2 regions of the Leucobacter chromiireducens genome follow, and region 2 is predicted to be linked to the other one. Evidence: predicted binding sites of a transcription regulator. Region 2 holds the regulator's gene; the other holds the start of a gene.
The links. Region 2 encodes HrcA, which represses chaperone genes, less so after heat shock. Its sites were predicted from a motif close to TTNGCACTCGNNNNNNNCGAGTGCNAA; they were not measured.

Region 1 (11,505 bases), 910 kb from region 2:
CGCTTGCGAGCCAGGAATCTGGAAGCGTGTCAGCGCGATCGACGCGGCCGTGCCCACAACCACAGCAACCGCGGTAACGAGGAGGCCGATCCACAGGCTCGTCAGGAAGGGCTGCAGGTAGGTGTCCGTCGTGAGCACCATCTCGTACCACTGCAGGCTGAAGCCCTTGGGTGGGAAGCTCAGGAAGCGCTCCGAGTTCACGGAGGAGATGGCCACCACGATGATGGGCAGCAGCATGTACGCGCCGATCGCGATGGCGAGCAGGACCGCGACCGCGCGGATCCAGCCGGGTACGGCTTTGACCATGATTATTTCCTCGATCCGATGCGGGAGGTCGCGAAGATCAGCATCACGACCGCAAGGAAGAGCAGGGTCGACTGCGCCGCAGCAAAGGGCCAGTCGAGGTTCACCGTCGCGTCGTTGTAGATCGTGCCGGCAAGTACCGGGAGGCGCGAGCCGCCCACGAGGCGCGGGGTGATGAATGAGCTGACCGAAAGCGCGAACACCAGGGTGGCGCCCGCAACCAGGCCGGGAAGCGACAGGGGGAAGACGACCGTGCGGAGGGTGCGGAGGAATCCAGCTCCCATCGTGCGCGCGGCTTCTTCGAGCTTGGGATCAATCGACTGCATCACGCCGTACAGCGTGAGCACGGCGAACGGCAGCAGCACCTGCACCATCGAGATGACGATGCCGGCCTCGGTTCCGAGCAGCCCCTGCCCGTACGCAACAGGATCAAGGCTCTTTGCGAACTGGCCGAGCCAGCTGTTGGGCGCGAGCAGCACGACCCAGCCGAAGGTGCGCACCACGACGCTCGTCATGAGCGGGAGGATGATCACGGCCATCAGGATGCTCGAGACGCGGCCGGAGACGCGCGTCATGAGGTAGGACAGCGGCAGCGCGAGCACCAGGGTGATCGCGGTCTGGATGAGCGACAGGCGAAGAGAGCGTCCCATCGCCGACAGGTAGTAGTCGCTCTGGAAGACCTCGGCGTAGTTGCCGAGGGAGAATCCCGCCACGCCCTGCACGCTCGTCACGGAGGAGAGCAGCATTTGCAGCACCGGCAAGAAGAAGCCGATGAGCATGAGCACGATCGCGGGAGCGAGCAGGAGCAGCGGCTCCAGCCACGGACGCTGACGTCCGCGGCTGGAGCGCGATGCGAGATGAAGCGGCTGGGTCATGAGGCGACGAGTGCGTTCCAGGCCTTGACCCACTCGGCGCGCTTCGCGTCGATCTCGGTCGGGTCGAAGCGGACGAGCCCGGTGAGGCCCTCACCCGCGATGACCTCTTCCGCGAACTCGGCGGGGATCTCCACCGTCATGTTCGTGGGCGAGTAGCGGAGCGCGTCTGCCCAGGCGAGCTGCACCTCGGGGCGCAGCTGGTAGTTCACGAACGCGGTCGCGAGGTCTTCCTTGCCGGTTCCTGCAACGACGTTCGCCGTGATGTACGAGGCGGGGCTGTTCTCGGGCACCGTGAAGCCGACGTTCAGGCCGGCCTTCGTGAGCGTGTAGGCGTAGTCCTGCGCGTAGGGCGCCAGCCAGATGTCGCGCTGGGTGAACGCTTGCTGGATCTCGGGGCTCGTTGCGGTCACGACGGCGTCGTTCTTCGCGAGGAGGCCGCCGACTGCGTCGAGGCCGGGCTGCACGTCATCCGTGCTGCCGCCAAGCTTCGCGTTCATCGCGAGGAAGGTGAGCAGGCCGTAGGAGTTTGAGAAGTCGGTGAGGGCAACGTGGCCCGCAAACTTCGGGTCAAGCACCGCGTCCCACGAGGTGGGAGCGTCCTTCACCTGATCCTTCAGGTAGATGAGCCCCATCGGAGCAATCTGGATCACGGGGCCCTCGCCCTCACCGCGCTTCACGCCGTCAAGCGCGGTGGGAACGAGGTCCGCGGCACCCTCAATGTCCGTCTCCGCAATGGGAGCGAGCAGTCCATCGGCCGCCGCAACGACCTCCTGGCCACCCGAGAACGTCACGACGTCCAGCTGCGGCTTGCCCTTCTGCGCCGTGAGCTGCGCGAGCGCGTCAGCGCTGTACGCAGTCACCACCTCGACCTTGGCTCCGGTCTCTGCCTCGAACGGCTCGATTACCGCTTCCTGAAGCGTGGCCTCGTAGTCGCCCCCGAAGGAGTTGACGACGATGGTCTGGCCAGCGAAGGGCTGGTCCTTCGAACCGCTCTCCGGGGCGGACCCTGAGGAGCAACCCGTGAGGGCCAGAGCGACGGCACCGGCCATCGCGATAAGCGACACTGCTTTTTTCATGACTGACTTCTTTCGAACTGAGGGTGGGGTGGTGCGTGGTTAGTTCACGCGGGCAATGGTGATGGTCTTGGCGCCGTCGATGCGGGTGTTCGCGCACGCGGCTGCGAACTCATCGAGGCCCTCGGTGATCGAGGCGAAGATGTTGCAGGGCGTCCAGCCGAGCGGGCCGAAGATGCGGCCGCCGTCGCCGTAGAACACGCCGATCTCCCAGAGATCCTCGGACATGTTCTTCATCTGGTTGGGAGCCTGATAGTACCAGAGCAGGTCACCCGCGGCGGGGAAACAGGTCTGGTTCTCGACCGGGATCGACTCGGGGTCGAAGTTCTGTGCCGACTCAGGCAGACCGGTCATGATCTCGGGGCCCGCGAAGGCGGCGTGCACCGCGAGCACCTCGACGGGCTGCTCGAGCGCGTCCCAGATCGTCTGCGCAGTGACGGGCGCGTTGTCCAGGTTGAGCTCTGCGATGGCCTTCGCGCCGTTGGGGAAGGTGAGGGAGATCTGCTTCGTCATTCTGTTCTTTCTCGTGTTGTGGGAGGGGAAGTGTGCGGCGCTAGGCGGCGGGGTGCGTCCGAGCAGCGAATGCGGCGGCGGTTGCCACGAAGCCGGTGAAGAGCTGCGCCTCTGCGGCGACCTCGTCCGGCGCGGTCAGTTTCTCGGGGTGCCACTGCACCCCGAGAAACGGCCAGGCGTCAGACGTCGACTCGGCGGCCTCGGCAATGCCGTCTGCGGCGCGGGCGCTGACCACCAGACCATCCGCAACCGCGTCGATTGCCTGGTGGTGGATCGTGTTCACCTCGCGCGACGCCGTGCCGTACACGGCGGCGAGGGCGCTCCCCGCGGCGAAGGCAACCTCGTGACGGTCCCCAAGGAACGCCTCGGGAGTGTCCTGCGCGGGGTGCACCGCTGTGCGCGGAATGTCTTCGATGAGTGTGCCGCCGAGCACCACGTTCGTCAGCTGCAGGCCGCGACAGATGCCAAGGACTGGCAGCTCTCGCTCCTGAGCACCGAGCAGCAGGGCCCGCTCGAACGCGTCTCGCTCGGGATCGGTGTCCGCGGCCTCCACCGCGCTCGGCTCGAGGCCGCGCAGCTCGCGGGTGAGGTCCTGACCACCGGACAGCAGGAGGCCGTCGATGCGCGACAGGAGTGCGGGCACGTGCTCATCCGCCACGGGAGCGAGCAGCAGCGGGACGCCGCCGGCCGCGGCGACGCGCGCCGCGTACTCGGTTCCGAGGGTGAAGAGATCCGTGCGCTCGCCGAGGTAGGTCGGAAGGGTACGGCGCCACACCGTGATGCCGATGATCGGGGCGCGCTCAGCTGCGAGTGCTGCCTGATCCCGGCTGGAGAGGGAGTGCGAAGAAGTGGGCATTGTTGACCAATCGTTGACTGAGAGCATCTCATCACGATTGGCCGAGAATTGCAAATTATGAATTTACAATGTCGAAGTTTTCACTCTGTTGGAAATTGATTGGCAGACTATTCAAGTGGTGAGGCTGAGCGGCCCGCGACGCACGGGGGCAAGAACCAGCGAGAGATCACCGATCTGGGCACCCTCGAACTCTCGGAGAACACCAGCAAGGAACTCGAGCAGCGCTTCTTCGCCCCGCGCCAGCACGTCCACCATCAGCTGGTACTCACCGGACACCGCCGAGCAGAAGCGCACCTCCCCCGAGGCGGCGAGCCGCCGGCCCACATCGTCCACCCGCCCGGGCGGCACGCGCAGCCAGACCATTGCCTCCACGCGCAGCCCGAACACCCCGGGAAGCACTTCGGCGCGCACGCGCAGCGTGCCGGTGGCAATGAGCTGTTCCACCCGGCGGCGCACGACTCCGGTTTTCGCGTCCAGCCGCTCCGCGAGGCGCGTGGCCGGCATACGGCCATCCTCGGCGAGCAGCGCGATCAGCCGCTCGTCCTGCTCCGTGAGGTCGGCCACGGGTTCGGCGTCCTCCTGCAGCGCGGCGAGCGTCTCCGCCTCCGCCTGCGCACGCACCTCGGGCGAGATCGTATTCGTCATCATCCAGTCATAGCCGGAGCGGTAGGGGCGGAGTACGGTCATCGCCTCAGAATCCAGCACACCGGGTATCGCGGGGAGTTCGTCGAGGAGCACATCGGCCACCCGTTCCGGTTCGGAGAGGATGAGCAGCGCGACCACCTGCCGTGCCCCCTCAAGCACCGAGACGGAGGAGGCATCAGCGCGCCCCGCGATCGCCGCCGCGACCGTTCGCGCGGCGCCCGCCGCGGTGCGCACACGCACCACCACCGAGCGCGCCTGGTACACGGTGGTCGCATCGAGATAGGTGGAGACCTTAATCACCCCGAGGTCGATGAGTCGCTGGCCCCGGCGCGCCACCGTGCGCTCGGGCAGCTCCAGGAGTCGCGCGACCGCGCCCCAAGATGCGCGACCAGAGATTTGCAGCACCGCCGCGATCTGGCGATCAGTCTCGTCCCAGGAATCTGGCAGCGGCGTCATTGGGCTCCTTGGCGCTTGGCGGGGCCATCGCCGCCCCGTTCGCCCACCACATTAGCGGGCGGGCGGCGGGCCCGGCGGGCGCCGTGCCCGTCGCTACGGTCTCCGCCTGCCCGCGCGAAGCGTCTCGACCGACAGCACAATCAGCGCGCCCCACACCACCGCGAAGCCGATCCAGCGCGCGACCGGAATGTGCTCGCCGAGGATCAACCAGCCCACCAGGAACATGATGCTGGGCGCAAGATACTGCGCGAAGCCGAGCGCCGTGAGCGAGATCCTGCGCGCGCTCGCGGCGAACAGGAGCAGCGGCACCGCGGTCGCGATCCCCGCTCCGGAGAGAATCCACACTTCCGCGGGCGGAGCGCTCAGCGCGTCGAGTCCGCGCGTGGCGCCGAGCACTGCGAGCACGATCAGCGCGATCGGCGTGAGCACGAGAGTTTCGACGAAGAGCCCCGGCAGCGCGGCAACACGGCCGCCCACATCTTTCTTCACAAATCCGTAGTAGCCGAAGGACAGCGCGAGCACGAGCGCCACCCACGGGAAGGTGCCGTACCCCACCGCGATGATGACAAACGCGACCACCGTGGCGCCAAGCGCGATCCACTGCACGCGGCCCAGCCGCTCGCCAAGCAGCAGCACGGCCAACAGGATCGTGACCACCGGGTTGATGAAGTACCCGAGCGACGCATCAAGCACGTGTCCTGACGTTGACGCCAGCACATACGTCTGCCAGTTCACGTAGATCACCGCTCCGGCGAGGGCGAGCCGCCCGAGGAGTCGGCCGTCGCGCAGCACGCGTCCCACCTCTCCCCACTGGCGAAGCACGGTGATGAGGATCGCGCAGAACACGAGCGTGAGCAAGATCCGCCACGCGACGATCTCGAACGCGTTGATGCCCACCAGCAGCACGAAGTAGAGCGGCAGGAAACCCCAGAGGGTGTAGGCGGCGAGGGCAGCGAGGAGTCCGCGCTGGGACTCTCCGCGAGGAGCAACTACGGGCACGGGGTTCCTGTCGAGTGAAGCGCAAACAATAAAACCGGGGCCGACGCGAAACGCGTCGGCCCCGGAGTGCAGAACGAAAAGCGCTTAGCGCGTAACGACTGCGAGGATATCGCGTGCCGAGAGCACGAGGTAATCGTCGCCCGACACCTTGACCTCGGTGCCGCCGAACTTCGAGTAGATCACCACGTCGCCCACGGCGACGTCGAGGGGGATGCGGGTGCCGCTGTCAGACACGCGGCCGGGGCCGACTGCAACGACCTCGCCCTCCTGGGGCTTCTCCTTGGCGCTGTCAGGGATCACGAGACCGGAGGCGGTGGTCTGCTCAGCCTCGACCTGCTTGATAACGATGCGATCCTCGAGCGGCTTGATGGCAACCGACACAGTTGACCTCTTTCCAGTGTGCGAAAGTTCTCGCGCCCGCCCGATGCGAGCGCGTCTGCCATCGAGTCTAGGACGCACATTGGCACTCCTGCAAGGGGAGTGCCAACTGTGCGGATCGCTCCAAGCGAACGCACACAGCACGGGGTGGGGTGATTCACGGCTCGACCCCATGCGCCGTGCAGAAACGCGGCGGTAGAATGGTGGGAAGAACAGGGCGAGGGGACCACGGCACGGATCCCAAGCCTCGACACGCGTCCCGAGGAGAACCGATGTCTACCCCCAACACCCCTGAGCCCCACGCCGCACAGCCGAACGCCGCACAGCCGACGGCAGCGCAGCCGACCGCGGCTCAGCCGACCGTCCCGCTGCAGCCCGGTGTTCCCGCGTACGCCGCGCAGGCCCCGGTTGGCCAGCCCGCATACCCGGCGGCGGGCCAGCCCGTCTACCGCGCGGCGGCTCCCGCTCCCGCCCAGGCTCCGCGCGGCACCACGCTCGCGCAGACCAACACGTATGCCGTACTCGCGATCCTGCTCGCGTTCATGGCGCCGATTGCGGGTGTGGTGTTTGGCCACATGAGCCTCAGCCAGATCAAGCGCACGGGCGACGCGGGCCGCGGGCTCGCCATCACCGGCCTCGTGATCGGGTACGCCGCGATCGTGTTCCTCGTCCTGTTCTTCGTGCTTTACATCGGTTTCATTGCGTTCGCGATCGCCGCGGTGGGCGGCGACTACGCCGGCTACTCCGGGTACAGCTACTAGGGATTCACCGTGAGCCAGAACCTTCCCGCAGGGGATCCCGAGCAGGTGCCGCAGCAGCCGCAGGCGCCGCAGTACGCTCCGCCGCAGTACGCCGCTCCGCAGTACGTGGCGCCGCAGCAGTACACGGCCGCGCAGGCCGACCACACGCAGCAGCCCGCGTACCAGGCCGCTGAACAGCCGTACGCGGTGCCCTACTACGTTCCCGTCGCCGCCGCTGCGCCGCCCACGAACACGCTCGCGATCCTCGCGCTGATCTCTGCCTTCGTGGCGCCATTCGTTGTCCCGGTGGTGCTCGGCCATCTGAGCATGAACCAGATTCGTCGTACCGGCGAGGGCGGCCGCGGGCTCGCCGTCACCGCGCTCGTGCTGGGGTACATCCAGGTTGCGTTCTGGGCGATTCTCATCGCGTTCATCGTCTGGGTCGGGGTCATCGCTGCCGCCGGCTCGAGTATGTAGTCAGTGCCTGGCCCGCTCTCCCCCGCCGCAGCATCAACGGTGCCTCCCGGCTGGGACTTCCTGTTCACTACCGCAGGTGTCGACGCCCTGGGACGCGCTGTGGGTGCCCTCGCCGCGGGAGTGGATGCCGCTCGGCTCAACACGCAGCTCCGCAAAGACGGGCTCGCCGCCGAGCACACGGCCGCGGTACTCACGCAGGCACAACTGCGATTGAAGGCGCAGGCGAAGCTCGGCGAGCTGGCGCTGTCGCTGCTCTTTACCCCCGCGGGCCTCGAACAAGCGACGCGTCGTGCCGTTGCGGCCCGGCATGCCGCGCGCTTCCGGGACGCCGGGTGCACGCGGGTGGCTGATCTCGGCTGCGGCATCGGCACCGAGTCAATGGCGCTCATCAGCGCGGGCATTTCGCCGCTCGCCGTCGAGCTCGATCCGTTCACTGCGCGTATCGCGGAGCACAATCTTGGGATCGCGGCAGCGCATTTCAGGCTCCCCGCGCCGCAGGTTCGCGTCGGTGATGCGGAACAGCTCGGGGCAGCAGACGCCGACGGCGTCTTCCTCGACCCGGCGCGGCGCACGGCCGGGCATTCGGATACCCGCCGCGTCGCTTCTCCCGACGATTACTCCCCCAGTCTGAGCTTCGCGTTCGGTCTTGCCGAGCGGCTCCCCACTGGCATCAAGCTCGGACCAGGCCTCGACCGCGAACTCATCCCGGATACCGCGGAGGCGCAGTGGGTCTCGGTCGATGGGCAACTCGTTGAAACGGGGCTCTGGTTCGGCCCACTCGCGCGTCCGAACGCGCTCCGCTCCGCGCTGGTCATCCGCGGAGAACGCGCCCACGAGCTTGCCGCACCCGCGGACACGCTCGACGCGGAGGTTCGCCCGCTCGGCACGTACCTCTACGAGCCCGATGGCGCGGTGATCCGTGCCCGGTTGATCGGCATGCTGGCACGCCAACTCGGCGCCGGGATGCTGAGCCCCGGGATCGCATACCTGACGGCGGACCGGCTCGCCCCCACCCCGTTTGCCCAGGCGTTCCGCGTGGTCGCGGAGCTGCCCGTCCGCGAGAAGGAATTGCGGAAGGCTCTGGCCGAGCGCGGTATCGGCACGCTGGAGATCAAAAAGCGCGGGGCAGATGTGGATCCAGCGGCGCTGCGCACCCGGCTCAAGCTTCGCGGGCCGAATCGTGGCACGCTCATCCTCACCCGTGCAGACGGGGCCCATGTCGCGATCCTTGCGGAGCGCTGCGAACCGTAACCGCCAATGGCCGCGCAGGGAAACTCAGCGAGACTGGGCTCACACCTGATACCAGGTGCGCCGAGCGTGTGGCTCGATGCAGTGCTCGACGCGCGAGGCCTCGGCAGCATCGACGGGCACGAGCGCGGCAAGCGCGCGAGCGATGGACAGATGGTAGTGAACATCTTCGCGCGCGACTATCGCGACACGACTCGCGCCGAGTGACGAGTGGGAGGTGCGCGTCGAGCGCCGTTTAGGCAAGCTCCCCGGAGCGTTCAGCCTCTGACCCCGCGGGAGAAAAACACAAAACGGGCCCGGGGAATCGCCCCGGGCCCGTTGCGTGCGCGGGAGACTACTCCTGCGTCTGGCTCTGCTCTTCGAGCTCCTGCAACTGCTGCTCGAGCTGCTGCTGGAAGTCGGGATCGTTAGCGATCTGCGAGAAGCCCGCAAGAAGGATGATCCAGACGATGATGCCGACGATGATCGCCAGCGCGCCGGTGATGAGGCCGGTGATGGCCATCGCCTTCGACTGCTTCTTCACGAGCGCGACGATGCTGAGCACGATGCCCACGACGCCGAGCAGCGGGCCGAAACCGGGCAGGAAGAACAGCACGACCGAAAGCACGAGGCCCACGATGCCGAGCACCATGCCCGCGATTGCGAGACCCTTCGACTGGGGCTGCGCGTAGCCGCCCTGCGTGTAGCCCTGCGGTGCGGCCTGCGGGTAGCCCTGGGGCGCGCTCGCCTGACCGTACGCCGGTGCTCCCTGCGGGGGCACGGGCGGCGCCTGTGGCGGGACCGGTGCGCCCTGCTCGGGCGCCGCGGGTGCCTGGGGCGGGGTGGTGGGTGCCTGGGGCGGCACGGGCGGCTGGGTGGGGTCGTTGCCGGGCAGGTTCTCAGACATGGTGCTCCTTCAGTCGGTGATCGCGGCGGCATGCCGCCGGTTTCCGTACTCTCAGCCTAGACTCAGGGAACGCAAAAACAACGTTTTCGAACGAAAAAGCGAAATTTCCTGCGCAAATTGCGCCTACGCCACCTGAATCTGCTGCACTGGGAGCGTGGAGTCGGCGCCAAAATCGAGCCCCGAGGGGGCGTGACCTGCGGCGACGAGCTGCGCGCCCAGCGAGGCGATCATCGCCCCGTTGTCGGTGCAGAGCGAGAGCGGCGGCACGCGCAGCTCGATCCCGGCCGCTGCCGTGCGTTCGGCAGCAAGCTCACGAATGCGCGCGTTTGCGACCACTCCGCCACCGAGCAGCAGCCGCGGCACCCCGAGATCCTGGCATGCCGCAACGGCCTTGGTCAACAGCACGTCCGCGACCGCCTCACGGAAGCTCGCTGCGACGTCGCCCACGGGAACGGGCTCGCCCGTCGCCTCGTGCTTCTCTACCCAGCGCGCCACCGAGGTTTTGAGCCCGGAGAAGGAAAAGTCGTAGCGGTGCTTCGCCATGTCTTTCGGCAGCGACAGCCCTCGGGGGAAGCGGATCGCCTCTGGGTTGCCTTCCGCGGCGACCCGGTCGATGTGGGGGCCACCTGGGTAGGGCAGCCCGAGGAGACGCGCGACTTTGTCAAATGCCTCACCTGCGGCGTCGTCGATGGTCTCACCGAGCAACTCGACATCGCCCACGAGGTCACGCACAAGGAGCAACGAGGTGTGTCCGCCGGACACGAGCAGGGCAATCGTAGGGAGCTCGAACTCCCCCACCGTGCCGACTACCGGGCGCAGTCCCTCGCCCTGCAGCAGGTCAGCCCCGACGTGGCCGACCAGGTGGTTCACGGCGTAGAGGGGCTTGCCGAGCGATACGGCAAGCGCCTTCGCGGCCGCGACGCCCACCATCAGTGCGCCCGCGAGCCCGGGCCCGCTCGTCACCGCGATCGCGTCGAGCTCCTCGAGCCGCACCCCAGCAGTCTCGAGCGCGCGCTCGATCGTGGGGCTCATCGCCTCGAGGTGGGCGCGGGCCGCAACCTCGGGTACCACACCGCCGAAGCGCGCGTGCTCGTCCATCGACGATGCAATCTCGTTGGCAAGCAGCGTCCGACCGCGAACGATCCCGACGCCGGTCTCATCGCAGCTCGTCTCGATGCCGAGGACGAGGGGTTCGCGGGCGCTCATCGTGTTTCCTTCAGTTCGTGCCGCATGACGATCGCATCGACGCCATCCGGCTGGTAATAACGGGGCCGTACACCGATCTCGGCGAAGCCCAGGGAAGCATACAAACCGCGCGCCACGGGGTTGTCGGCGCGCACCTCGAGGAACACCTCGCGGGCGCCGGCTTCGGCAGCGACCCGGAGCAGGGTGTCCATAAGCCGTCGCCCCTGCCCCGTGCCACGCACCTCGGGCGACACCGCGATCGTCTGCACGTCCGCTTCGGTGCCGACGACCAGCAGCCCGGCGTAGCCGAGAATCGTCGAGCTGTCGGCGGCGGTGAGCACGAAATAGTGGCGCAGCTCCCCCGTGAGCTCGTCGTGCAGCATCGAGCGGCTCCACGCGTCGTTCGCGAACAAGCTCGACTCAAGCGCGAAGATCGCATCGACGTCGGCCGCAGTCGCGGGGCGCAGCGCCGGTGCCGCGGCCGCCTCGGTGTCGGGCTCGCTCACGTGCTCACTCGCTTCGGCGCTCCCGGCTGGGCCACATCGGGAGCGCGGAGGTAGCGCGCCTGCGTATCCGTGAACTCCTGCCCGGCGGCGAGGCGACGCGCAGCGATCCCGATCAGCGGGGCACCAGGGATTCGTTCGGGCCACACTTCGTTGGCGACGGGAACGTAGTCAGCGCGCGCGCACAGCCCGGGGCCGGCGGTGCGGACGGGAACGCCCGCCCAGTCGAGCCCGGAATACTCGGTGACGAAGAGCTCGCGTCGCCGCGCATCCTGCACGACGCGCACGCCCGCGGTCGCCCCGCGCTCGAGCTCGGCGAGCGCCACGGCCTCGTGCCCCTCAACCGGCAGCAGGGGCACGCCGCGGCC
Region 2 (11,505 bases):
GCGAATCGAGTTGCCACGCACTGAGAGAATGGGTTCGCTCAGCACCTGCGCGGCGGTTGCCCCGCTTCCCTCCTGCACCATACGAGTGACCTCTCTCACGTCGTTTCGGGAGACCGGCCCGCTGCGGCGCGCAATCTCGAGCACCTCGAGCACGACCGCCTCGGCGGCTCGTACTTCAGATGCGGGGCCGCGCAACGTGAGCACCTCGTCGCGGGCGTGGAACCTCACCGTCGGGTGCTGCGCTTCAAGGTCGCGAATGAGCTGGTCACGGTGCCCCAGGAACGAGGCCAAGTCGACGCCGCGCATCAGCAGCGTGCGTTGCAGCTGCGCCGCTTCTGGGGTGCCGTCTGCCAAGGGTGGTTCAGGCTCCACCGAGCGACCCCTCCTCGAGGCTGCCGGCGAGCACGTGCGCGTGCACGTGGAACACGGTCTGGCCGGCCGATGCACCGCTATTGAACACGAGGCGGAACTCGCCGTTAGCGTGCTCGGACGCGAGCTGCTTCGCAACCGCCACCATTTCCGCGAGCGTCTCGGGCTCGGCGGCCGCGAGCTCAACCACGTTGTCGTATGCGGTCGTCTTCGGGATCACGAGGATGTGGACGGGTGCCTGGGGGTGCATATCGGGGAACGCGATGACGCGCTCCGTCTCCGCGAGGAGCTCGACGGGGATCTCCCCCGAAACGATCTTGCCGAACACCGTATCTGCTGCCATGCCGCTCATTCTACGCCAGCGCTTCGAATGAGCAGATCGGGATCGGGCCCACTGCCACCCAAACGCACAGGGTTGGCGCTCACCAGCGACCGAGGGCAACGTTGAGCACCGCGAGCGCGGCGGGGCCGGCGCTCGATGTGCGGAGCACCGTCTCGCCGAGCACGAGGATTGTGGCGCCGGCCGCTTCAAGCGTGTCGAGCTCGGCGTCACTGAAACCGCCCTCGGGTCCAATCACCACACGGATCTCGGCGAGCGCTACACCCTTCGCTCCGGCGGCCCATGCGCTGAGCGCGGTTTCGCCCCGGGGGTGGAGCACCAGTACGGCGGTGTCCTCGCGTGCGGCGGCGGCCGCGAGATCATCGATCCCGAGCTGATCGGTGACCTCCGGAAGCCAGGCGCGAAGCGATTGCTTTGCGGCCTCGCGCGCAATGCGCTGCCACTTTGCGGTGCCCCGTTCGGCCTTCTCTGCGCCGGTCCAGCGAGACACCGAACGCTCGGCGCCCCACGGCGAGATGGCGTCGACGCCGAACTCGGTGGCCTGTTCGACGGCACGCTCGTCGCGGTCACCCTTCGCAAGCGCTTGGACGAGCGTCAGCCGGGTCGCCGGTCGCGCGTGCTCGCGCACACGGTCAATCTGCACCGCGAAACGCTGCTTCTCCACAACGGTGACGTCGCCCTCCGCGAGCAGGCCCGCACCGTTTCCCACGAGGATTCGCTCGCCGACGCGCAGTCGGCTCACCCGCACCGCGTGGTGGGCCTCATCGCCATCGATCTCGACGGTGGCGCCGGCCGCGAACGCCGTTGCCGGCAGCCCCTCGCGATAGTAGAGGTTCGCCACGACTAGCCCTGCCGGAAGAAGCGGTCTCGAATCTTGCCGAAGAAGCCCTGGTGGAACTCGCCGAGGTGGGGCGGATCGTCCTTGCGCAGCGTAGCGAACTGGCGCACAAGATCCTTCTCGCGACTCGAAAGCTTCTGCGGGGTCTGTACCTGCACCGCGATCTTCAGGTCGCCCCGCGTGGTGCTGCGCAGACCCTGGATGCCGCGTCCGCGAACCGTGATGACGTCGCCAGACTGTACGCCGGCGGTCACCTCGGTTTCTACCGTGCCATCGAGGCCTTCCAGGCTCGCCTCGGCGCCGAGAATTGCGTCGGCCATCGACACCTGCATCGTGCAGAGCAGGTCGTTGCCATCGCGGCTGAAGATATCGTGGTGCATCACGCGGAACTCAATGAAGAGATCACCGTTCGGCCCGCCGCCGGGGCCCACCTCGCCGCCGCCGCGCATCTGCAGGCGGGTCCCGGTGTCGATTCCAGAGGGCACGTCGACGTTGAGGGTGCGGCGCTCGCGCACGCGCCCCTTGCCCGCGCACTCCACACAGGGGTGTTCAATAATGGTGCCGTAGCCCTGGCAGCTACCGCACGGGTGCATCGTCATGACGTTGCCAAAGAGCGAACGAACTTGGCGCTGCACCTGCCCCTGGCCGCCGCACACGTCACAGGTGACGGGGTGCGTACCGGGCTGCGTGCAGCTGCCCTGGCACACCGAGCACAGCACGGCGGTGTTGATCGTCACTTCGCGCTGCACGCCAAAGATGACGTCCTCGAGCGACACGTCGACGCGGATCATCGCGTCGTCGCCGCGCTCGGCGCGCGACCGAGGGCCGCGCTGACCACCACCGAAGCCGCCGCCGAAGAAGGTCTCGAAGATGTCCCCGAAGCCGTTCGCGCCACCCTGGCCGCCGCCCATGTCGTAGCGCTGACGCTGCTCAGGATCGCTCAGCACGTCGTACGCGTGGGTCACGCCCTTGAAGCGCTCCGCCGCATCCTCGCTCGGGTTCACGTCGGGGTGGAGCTCGCGGGCAAGCCGACGGTACGCCTTCTTGATCTCCTCGGGCGTCGCCTCGCGCGATACGCCCAGCGTCTCGTAGTGATCAGCCACGGGTGAAACTCCTCAGATGTGTTGCTTGGGTGAGTGGAGCAGAAGCTGTACAGGCTACCGCTCCTCCCCCAGAATTCGATTCAGGTAACGGGCGACCGCCCGTACCGCGGAAATATTGCCGGCATAGTCCATGCGCAGAGGGCCAAGCACGCCGATCTTCGAGACCGAGGCGCCCTCTTCCTCATAGTTCGAAGCGATCACGGACGCCGCGGAAAGCCCGTAGGCGTGATTCTCGCGCCCGATCGACGCAGCAACGTCCCGGCCGTCTTGCACGAGCTCGTCGAAGAGCCGCAGGAGGGTGACCTGCTCTTCGATCGCCTCCAGGACCACGGGGAGTGAGCCCTGAAATTCCCCCGGGCGAGAGAGATTCGCGGCCCCCGCCACGGCAATCCGGTCGCTGCGGTTTGCGCGGAGCTGGGTCTCAACGACTTCCAGCACGCGCCGCACCAGCTCGGCCTCGTCCGGGGTTGACCAGTCGTCAACGCGCTCGGCGAGCTCGGTGATCGCCGCTGCTGCGGCTTCCACGTCGCTCCCCACGGCGGCCGCCGCGATCCGATCGCGCAGGCCGTGTACCCAGGCCTCGGTGACCTGCGCAGCGGGCAGCCAAGCGATCTGCTGCTCCACCACGCCGCTGCCAAGGATAAGCACGCAGAGCACACGATCCTCAGCGATCGCCACCAGGTCGATGTGGCGCACCACGGTGCGGCGCAGCGAGGGATACTGCGCGACCGCAACCTGGTTTGTCAGCTGGGAGAGGAGGCGTACCGTGCGGCCCATGACGTCGTGCAGATCGCTCGACTCCCCGAGGAACCGCTCAATCGCGGTGCGCTGAGCGGCCGTCAGCGGGCGCACCTTCGCGAGGGTGTCAACGTATAGCCGGTAGCCCTTGTCCGTGGGCACCCGCCCCGAGGAGGTATGCGGCTGGGCGATCAACTCGTCGTCTTCGAGCAACGCCATGTCGTTGCGAATCGTGGCTGCGGACACACCGAACTGGTGTCGATCCACGATCGCTTTGGATCCGACGGGCTCGTTCGACGAGACGTAATCGCTCACGATCGCATGCAGGACGGCCAGGCTGCGTTCTGAAACCACTCGCCCCTCCTCGCCGTCTTGCCGGGTTGGCACTCCCAAACCCTGAGTGCTAAGTCTAGCGCAGCAGGTGCCCGCCGCAGCCCGCCTCGCTCAGAGCGAACCCGCGTGTCTTCCGCAGAGCTCGCTCCGGGCGGCGTTCACGCACCCAGCAATCGGTGCACCACAGTGTCTGCGAGGAGTCGACCGCGCAGCGTCGGCACGATGCGGCCGCTAATCGCGGCTCGGCCGTCGATGAGCCCGTCAGCGATCAGCTGTGGCACCGCCCGGCGTTCATCTGCCGTCAGGGTGTCCGTGGAAAGGCCGTCGAAGATCCGAGTCTCAAGCAGCACGCGCTCCTCGCGACGCGCATCCTCGGTCAGCGTCTCCCGCGAGTGCGCAGGAGAAACTTCCGCGTGCACACGGCTCGCGTAGGCGCCCGGATGCTTCACGTTCCACCAGCGGACGCCGCCGACGTGGCTGTGCGCGCCCGGCCCTGCTGCCCACCAGTCCTCACCGGTCCAGTACGAGAGGTTGTGGCGCGAGCGTGTGTCCGCGGAGCGCGACCAGTTGCTGATCTCGTACCAGCTGAACCCCGCCTCGGCGAAGCGCGCGTCCGCCAGCTCGTACATCTCTGCGTGGAGATCCTCGTCCGGCTCCGCAACTTCACCGCGCTTGATCTGCGCGGCGAGCTTCGTGCCGGCCTCAACAATCAGCGCGTAGGCGGAGATATGATCCGGTTCGCTCGCGAGCGCTGCGTCAATCGAGCGCTGCCAGTCATCGAGCGACTCCCCTGGTGTGCCATAGATCAGATCGACGCTCACCTGCAGGCCGGCTTCTTTCGCCCAGGCCACAACCTGTGGCACACGCTCCGGGGTATGGGTGCGATCGAGCGTGGCCAGTACGTGCGGCACGGCCGACTGCATCCCCACGCTCACCCGCGTAAAACCTGCCGCTGCAAGTTCGCGGAGGTAGTCGAGGTCCACCGAATCCGGGTTGGCCTCGGTGGTAACCTCGGCCCCAGGGGCGAGGCCCCACTCGCTTTGGATCGTGCTCAGCATCGCGGTGAGGTCTGACGCGGGCAAAAGCGTCGGCGTGCCTCCTCCAAAGAACACCGTCGAAACTGGCCGCTCTGGAAGGCCCGATTCGCGGAGCACGCGCGCTCCAAACTCGAGCTCCCACTGCACCTGCTCGGCGTACTCATCGCGACGGGTTCCGCCGAGCTCGCTTGCCGTATAGGTGTTGAAGTCACAGTAGCCACAGCGCACCCTGCAGTACGGCACGTGGACGTAGACGCCAAAGCGGCGATCCTCGGCCCCGGCGATCACGCTCCCGGGGAGCGCTCCGTTCTCGGGTGCTGGGTCGCCCTCGGGCAGCACACTCGGCATGAGCTACGCCGACCGCGGCGAACTTGGCCGCCGCTGATGCGAGTTGCTCGAGATGGGAGCGTCGCTCGCAGTGGACGGCACTTCTGGGCGCACTTCAGCCGCTGCTTCGGTTTCAACCTCTGTCGCTCCTTCGCCCGCGGGCTCGGCGTCAGGCTCGGCTTCCTCCGCGTCGGTCTCAGACAGCTCGATCACCGCGGTGACGGGAGCCTCATCGACGACCTCCGCGGGTGCCGCTGGTTCCTCCGATGCCTCGGCAGGGGCCGTCGGCTCGGGGGCGACGTCGGAGACACCCTCCCCGCTGGCACCGAGCGTTGCGCTCGGCTGAGCGCCAGGCAGCAGTGCAGCAAGTTGCGCGCGCACCGCTGCAACCGCGCCGCGCACCTCGGCGCGTGCACGCAGACCAAAGAGCCCGCCCTTTGGCGCAGCAAGAAAACCGCGCGCGACCGCCCACACCGTGTCATCGTCGCGCAGCTCGACCCTGAAAAGCTGCTCGCCAACGGCACCGTTCTCGTCGCTCGTGCCCCAGGCGAAGCCGATGACGCGGGCCTCGGTGATCGTGTAGATCACCAGCACCGCTCGGTCTTCGTTGCCCGGGATGCTGAGCGTCGCACGAGTACCCGCAACCACGAACGGCTCACCATTCGGGCCGAAGTGCTCTTCAGGCTCCGCGGCGGCCTGCGGCACACCGTCGCTGTCGAACTGCGGACCCTGGTACTCGGATCCGGCGCCGCGCTCGTTCTCGGTCACCGTCGCGCCAGCACCTCGCTGGGCACCCCAGGTCATGAGCAAGCTCGAGGCCAGGATGAATCGCTCCTGGCCGCTCCCAAGACGCAGCTCCTCTCGGTACGGCGTGCTGCCCTCCGGCGGGAAGCGCAGCAAATCGGGTGCGCGCGAAGCGCCCACCGCGGCGTACGCAACGGGCATGTCGACGTGACTCTTGCGCCGGGTTCCTTCCCCAGAGCTCATCGCTTCGACTGCTCCTTGCCCTCCACATCGCCGGAAAGCGCCGCAATGAAAGCTTCCTGCGGCACCTCGACGCGACCGACCATCTTCATGCGCTTCTTGCCTTCCTTCTGCTTCTCGAGCAGCTTGCGCTTCCGGCTGATGTCGCCGCCGTAGCACTTGGCAAGCACGTCCTTGCGGATGGCGCGAATGTTCTCTCGAGCAATGACGCGCGCGCCAATCGCCGCCTGAATCGGGACCTCGAACTGCTGACGCGGGATCAGCTTCCGCAGGCGCTCCGTCATCATCGTGCCGTAGTGGTACGCGTTGTCGCGGTGCACGATCGCGCTAAATGCGTCGACCTTGTCGCCCTGCAGCAGGATGTCAACCTTCACGAGGTCGGCTTCCTGGTCTCCCATGGGCTCGTAGTCGAGGCTCGCGTAGCCCTGCGTGCGGCTCTTCAGGTGATCGAAGAAGTCGAACACGATCTCACCGAGCGGAATGCTGTAGCGCAGCTCGACGCGCTCGCCCAGGTATTCCATGCCCAGCAGGCTGCCGCGACGGCTCTGGCACAGCTCCATGATCGCGCCAACGTAGTCCTTCGGCGCGAGGATGGCGGTCTTGACGACGGGCTCACGCACGCTCGAGATCTTGCCATCGGGGTACTCAGACGGGTTGGTCACAGTGACGGTGCTGCCGTCCTCGGTGACCACCTGGTAGACCACGCTCGGCGCGGTCGCGATCAGATCGAGATCGAACTCACGGCGCAGACGCTCCGAGATGATCTCGAGGTGCAAGAGGCCCAGGAAGCCACAGCGGAAGCCGAAGCCAAGCGCCACAGACGTCTCGGGTTCGAACTGCAGCGCGGCGTCCTCAAGCTTCAACTTGTCGAGCGCCTCGCGCAGAATCGGGTAGTCGCTCCCGTCGAGCGGGTACAGTCCCGAGAACACCATCGGCTTCGGATCGGTGTAGCCGGGCAGCGCCTCCGTTGCAGGGTTGCGCTTCGCGGTGACCGTGTCGCCCACCTTCGACTGACGCACGTCCTTCACGCCGGTGATCAGGTAGCCGACCTCGCCAACGGCAAGGCCCTTGGTGGGCGTGGGCTCGGGCGAGGACACGCCGATCTCGAGCGCCTCAAGATCCGATCCGTTCGACATCATCTGGATCTTCTCGCGCGGGCTGAGCTTTCCGTCGACCATGCGCACGTAGGTCACAACGCCGCGGTACGGGTCATACACGGAGTCGAAGATCATCGCGCGCGGCGGCGCATCAGCGACACCGACGGGAGCCGGGATGCGTGCGACCACGAGGTCGAGCAGTTCCTCGACGCCGGCGCCGGTCTTGCCCGAAACCTTCAGGATCTCGTCGGGGTTGCCGCCGATCAGTTCGGCGATCTCGCGCGACACCCGCTCGGGGTCGGCGGCGGGAAGATCAATCTTGTTCAGCACGGGAATGATCTCGAGATCGTTCTCCATCGCGAGGTACAGGTTCGCGAGAGTCTGAGCCTCGATGCCCTGCGCTGCGTCGACGAGGAGGATCGCACCCTCGCACGCGGCGAGTGAGCGAGATACCTCGTAGCTGAAGTCGACGTGACCGGGCGTATCGATCATGTTGAGGGCGTAGGAGTTGCCATCGGCATCCCAGTGCATGCGCACTGCCTGCGACTTGATCGTGATGCCGCGCTCGCGCTCGATATCCATGCGATCGAGGTATTGCGCCCGCATCTCGCGGTCAGGGACAGTGCCCGTGACCTGCAGCATGCGGTCGGCAAGCGTCGACTTGCCGTGATCGATGTGCGCGATGATGCAGAAGTTGCGAATGCGCGCGGGGTCGGTCGACGCCGGGACTGGGGGGTTGACGCTGCGTGGAGACATTGTGAGCCATTATCGCACGGCCCACGTGCGAGGTGTCCATTTCACGCGCGTGCGCGCGGCGCGTGTGATCAGGGGCATATCTTCCAGGCACGTGCGCCCCGAGGCGTCGCACTCGTGGAGGCAGTAGTGCAACACACCTCCGAGAAGACGTTTCTCTGGGCCCGGGCGTCTGATAGAGTGGGCTCTTGGCTTGCGTGTGGCTCACACCACACAACCCGCAAGGTGCCCTCTCTCGCCGCGCGGATCCATCTGTTTCACCCGTACCGGATAAGGACACACCACAACGTGGCAAACATCAAGTCGCAGATCAAGCGCATCAAGACCAACCTGAAGGCGACTGAGCGCAACAAGGCGTACAAGAGCGAGCTCCGCACCGCCGTGCGCGCTACCCGCACCGCGATCGCCGCTGGCGACAAGGCGCTTGCGCAGGAGAAGCTGCAGCTTGCCACCCGCAAGCTCGACAAGGCTGTCTCCAAGGGCGTCATCCACAAGAACCAGGCTGCGAACCGCAAGTCGGCTCTCGCTGCGAAGGTTGCTGCGCTCTAAGCTTCTGGCTTTCTGACCTACATGGGTCACGAAGGGGCTCCGCTTCGGCGGGGCCCCTTTTGCATGCCCCAGGGTTCGTTCAATATCACCCCGTCCACCCCGCGCAGAGCCGATTGCCTGCGCGGGGTAGTGAGTTAGCGGGCGCGACCGCGCCGCGCAACGAGCAGCACGAACTTCTCGAGCGCGTACTCCGGGTCGCGGGTGCCGCCCTTGAGCATCCATTCCGTTTCGGCAGCCTGGTCAATACAGCGGGCAAGGTCACCCTCGCGCCAACCGCGAACCTCCCGCTGCGCGCGCTCAACCTGCCACGGTGCCATGCCGAGCTCCTTCGCGAGCTGACCGCTGCTGCCGCTCGCGCCGTAGACACGAGCGAGCGCTCGCACCTTCATGTTGAGCGCGGCGAGCAGCGGGATCGGGTCCGTGCCCGTGGAGAGCGCCTGGCGCAGCAGCACGAGAGCATCTGCGCCACGACCCGCCGTCGCTGCATCGGCCACCCGGAACGCGTTCGTCTCCACGCGCCCCTCGGTTGCGCGGTTCACTTCATCCTCACCAATGCGCGCGCCGACATCAGAGACAAGCTGCGCACACGCACCCGCGAGCTCACCGATACCGCCGGAGTACGCTGCCGCGAGCATGCGCGAGGCCCCAGGGGTCGCTTGCGCGCCCAGGCGCCGGAACTCCGCCTGCACAAAGGCGAGGCGGTCTGCGTCCTTCTTTACCTCGGGGCAGGCGATCTCGATGGCACCCCCCGTGCCCTTGCGGAGGAGGTCCAGGAGCGCCTTTCCGCGCTGACCCCCCGCGTGGCGGAGCACCAGCACGGTGTCCTCTGCAGGCTCAGCGACGTAGCGCTTCGCGTCTTCCAGGAACGCATCAGAGCACTTCTCGACGGCCTCAACACGGATGAGACGCGGCTCCGCGAACAGTGAGGGGCTCGCTACCGTGAACAGCTCGCCCGCGGCGTAGCTCGCCGCATCAATGTCGTGCACCTCAAGGTCGGGGTGCGTCGCAAGGAGCTGAGCGCGGATCGACTGACCAGCACGGTCTGCGAGAAACGCCTCGGGCCCGCTCACGAGAACAACCGGGGCCGGCCGGGCCTCGGACCACTCGATCTGCGGGAACTTCGCTGGGGTACTTCGTGCTGCTGCCACCTCCTCAGCCTAGCTGGGACCGGCGACACTCGGACGCTGCCTCACGGCTGCTCGGGCTTCCCATCGGGGTACTCGGCCCACACCACGATCCGGCCTGGCTCACCACTGAGGGCGAGCGTGCCAGCCGTGTCAGTGCGCCACACCGCAGTTCCTGCACTCTCGAGCTGACGCAGCGTTTCTCCCGCCGGGTGCCCATACCGATTCCCCGCTCCCACCGAGATCACTGCAAGCTCGGCACCAGCCGCCGCGGCAATGCACGGGTGTTGATCACGCGAGCCGTGGTGCGCAACTTTCAGCACGTCAGCGCGCACGGCTCCGGCCAAAGCCGCGCATGCGGTGGCTTTTGCGTCAGGTACTCCATGCCCAGTCAGCAGCGCACGCTGTGCGGCGCGTCCCGTATCTCCCGTGAGCAGCACCGTAAGTTCACCCGCGTACACTTGCAAGACCACGCTTGCACCGTTCGCATCCGGGGGCGTAATCCCGCGACGTGGACCAAGGGCACGCCAACGCACTGCATCGCCGCCAAGGTCGCCACCCCAGAGCATCGTGAGTGGCACTCGCGCTGCCACAAGCTCGGCAACGAGCGACCGCTGTTCGCCGTCTTCTTGATTGGGTGGTGCAATCAGCGCCTGTTCCGTGCGGTCGAGCACCTCGCGAAGTGCGCCGATGTGATCGCGGTGATCGTGGCTGAGCACCAGCCAGGCGAGTGAGCGCACCCCAAAGCGATCGAGGCACGCGCGTAGAGCCGCTGGATCGTCCCCGGTGTCCACCAGCATGACCTCGCGTGGCGCGCTCGGATTTCGGATGAGGATCGCATCCCCCTGCCCCACATCGCACACGACGACGCTCCAGTCCTGAGGCACCGCGAGTCGGCCCACCGCGGGCACCAGGAGCGTCGGGGCGACAAGTGCCCCCATGCCCACACCGACGAGCATCGCTGACGCTCGGCGCGTACTCGCCCTCGGCTTGGGTGAGTCGCGCCAGGGTGCGCGGCGGTGCGGCCTGCGAACAGAACTCCGGACCGCCAGCACACACCCGAGCAACAGGAGAGACTCCGAGGCCGCGAGGAACACCGCCCCCGGCCAGCCGGCAGGCCACGGGAGACGCGCGAGCGGGAGCCCCGCGCTCACCGCCGCGGTGCCCATCACCCATCGTGCGGGGATCGTTGCGAGGCCGAGCAGCAGGGCCCCGAGCGGCGTTGAGAGCGGAAGCAAGAGGAGCGCAAGCAGGCCAAGCCCTGTTCCCACCGGCGCCGCGGGGGCAGCGAGCACATTCGCGAGCACGGCGACGGCCGAGATCTCCGGCTGAAGGAGAATGAGGAACGGCGCGCAGGCAAGCTGCGCGACGAGCGCGACCGCCACCGGTAGCGCGACCCACCCGGGCAGTCGCACGCGATGCCTGAGCACACCGGCGACCGGCGCGGCGGCGAGCAAGATCGCAAGGGTCGCGACCACCGACAACACGAATCCCGGGTGCAGCGCCTGCCACGGGTCGCGGACCAGCAGCACGAGAACGGCGACGCCGAGCGCGGGCAATGAGATCGCACGACGCCCACCAAAGCGCGACAGGAGTATCACCGTCGCCATGACTGCCGCGCGGTACACGCTGGGCTCCGGGCCCACGACAATGACGAAGAGCAGCAGCGAACCTGCCTGCACGGTGATCCGTGTACGCCGTCCAAGCCGAAGCCAAGCAGCGAGCTGGCCGACCCCGCCAGTGACGAGCGCACAGTTTGCACCGGACACCGCCACGAGGTGGGTGAGGCCGCTCGCCCGCATCTGCGAGCTGAGCGTCTCGCTCACGAGGGAGGTGTCGCCGACTGCGAGGCCGGGAACGAGCTCGGCACCGGGGAAATCGCCAGCTCGGACGTTCAGTGCAGCGCGCAATGC

Region 1: groES (co-chaperone GroES) is a predicted target of HrcA. The motif match lies at 6,181-6,207, and genes of this name have one in related genera.

The regions. Positions count from the first base shown of each region.
Region 1 covers NZ_CP197024.1:2,489,838-2,501,342, forward strand. The annotation lists gene ACR81A_RS11175 (ABC transporter permease) at 1-306, opposite strand, end outside; gene ACR81A_RS11180 (ABC transporter permease) at 309-1,178, opposite strand; gene ACR81A_RS11185 (extracellular solute-binding protein) at 1,175-2,254, opposite strand; gene ACR81A_RS11190 (DUF3830 family protein) at 2,294-2,764, opposite strand; gene ACR81A_RS11195 (gamma-glutamyl-gamma-aminobutyrate hydrolase family protein) at 2,805-3,620, opposite strand; gene ACR81A_RS11200 (Lrp/AsnC family transcriptional regulator) at 3,732-4,721, opposite strand; gene rarD (EamA family transporter RarD) at 4,815-5,720, opposite strand; gene groES (co-chaperone GroES) at 5,805-6,101, opposite strand; gene ACR81A_RS11215 (DUF4190 domain-containing protein) at 6,371-6,859, shown strand; gene ACR81A_RS11220 (DUF4190 domain-containing protein) at 6,869-7,315, shown strand; gene ACR81A_RS11225 (THUMP-like domain-containing protein) at 7,319-8,566, shown strand; gene ACR81A_RS11230 (hypothetical protein) at 8,633-8,770, shown strand; gene ACR81A_RS11235 (DUF4190 domain-containing protein) at 8,898-9,449, opposite strand; gene tsaD (tRNA (adenosine(37)-N6)-threonylcarbamoyltransferase complex transferase subunit TsaD) at 9,573-10,655, opposite strand; gene rimI (ribosomal protein S18-alanine N-acetyltransferase) at 10,652-11,140, opposite strand; gene tsaB (tRNA (adenosine(37)-N6)-threonylcarbamoyltransferase complex dimerization subunit type 1 TsaB) at 11,137-11,505, opposite strand, start outside.
Region 2 covers NZ_CP197024.1:1,581,897-1,593,401, reverse strand. The annotation lists gene ACR81A_RS07115 (PhoH family protein) at 1-306, opposite strand, end outside; gene ACR81A_RS07110 (HIT domain-containing protein) at 362-712, opposite strand; gene ACR81A_RS07105 (16S rRNA (uracil(1498)-N(3))-methyltransferase) at 792-1,550, opposite strand; gene dnaJ (molecular chaperone DnaJ) at 1,553-2,650, opposite strand; gene hrcA (heat-inducible transcriptional repressor HrcA) at 2,705-3,742, opposite strand; gene hemW (radical SAM family heme chaperone HemW) at 3,880-5,106, opposite strand; gene ACR81A_RS07085 (DUF1990 family protein) at 5,110-6,072, opposite strand; gene lepA (translation elongation factor 4) at 6,069-7,922, opposite strand; gene rpsT (30S ribosomal protein S20) at 8,208-8,468, shown strand; gene holA (DNA polymerase III subunit delta) at 8,603-9,616, opposite strand; gene ACR81A_RS07065 (ComEC/Rec2 family competence protein) at 9,658-11,505, opposite strand, start outside.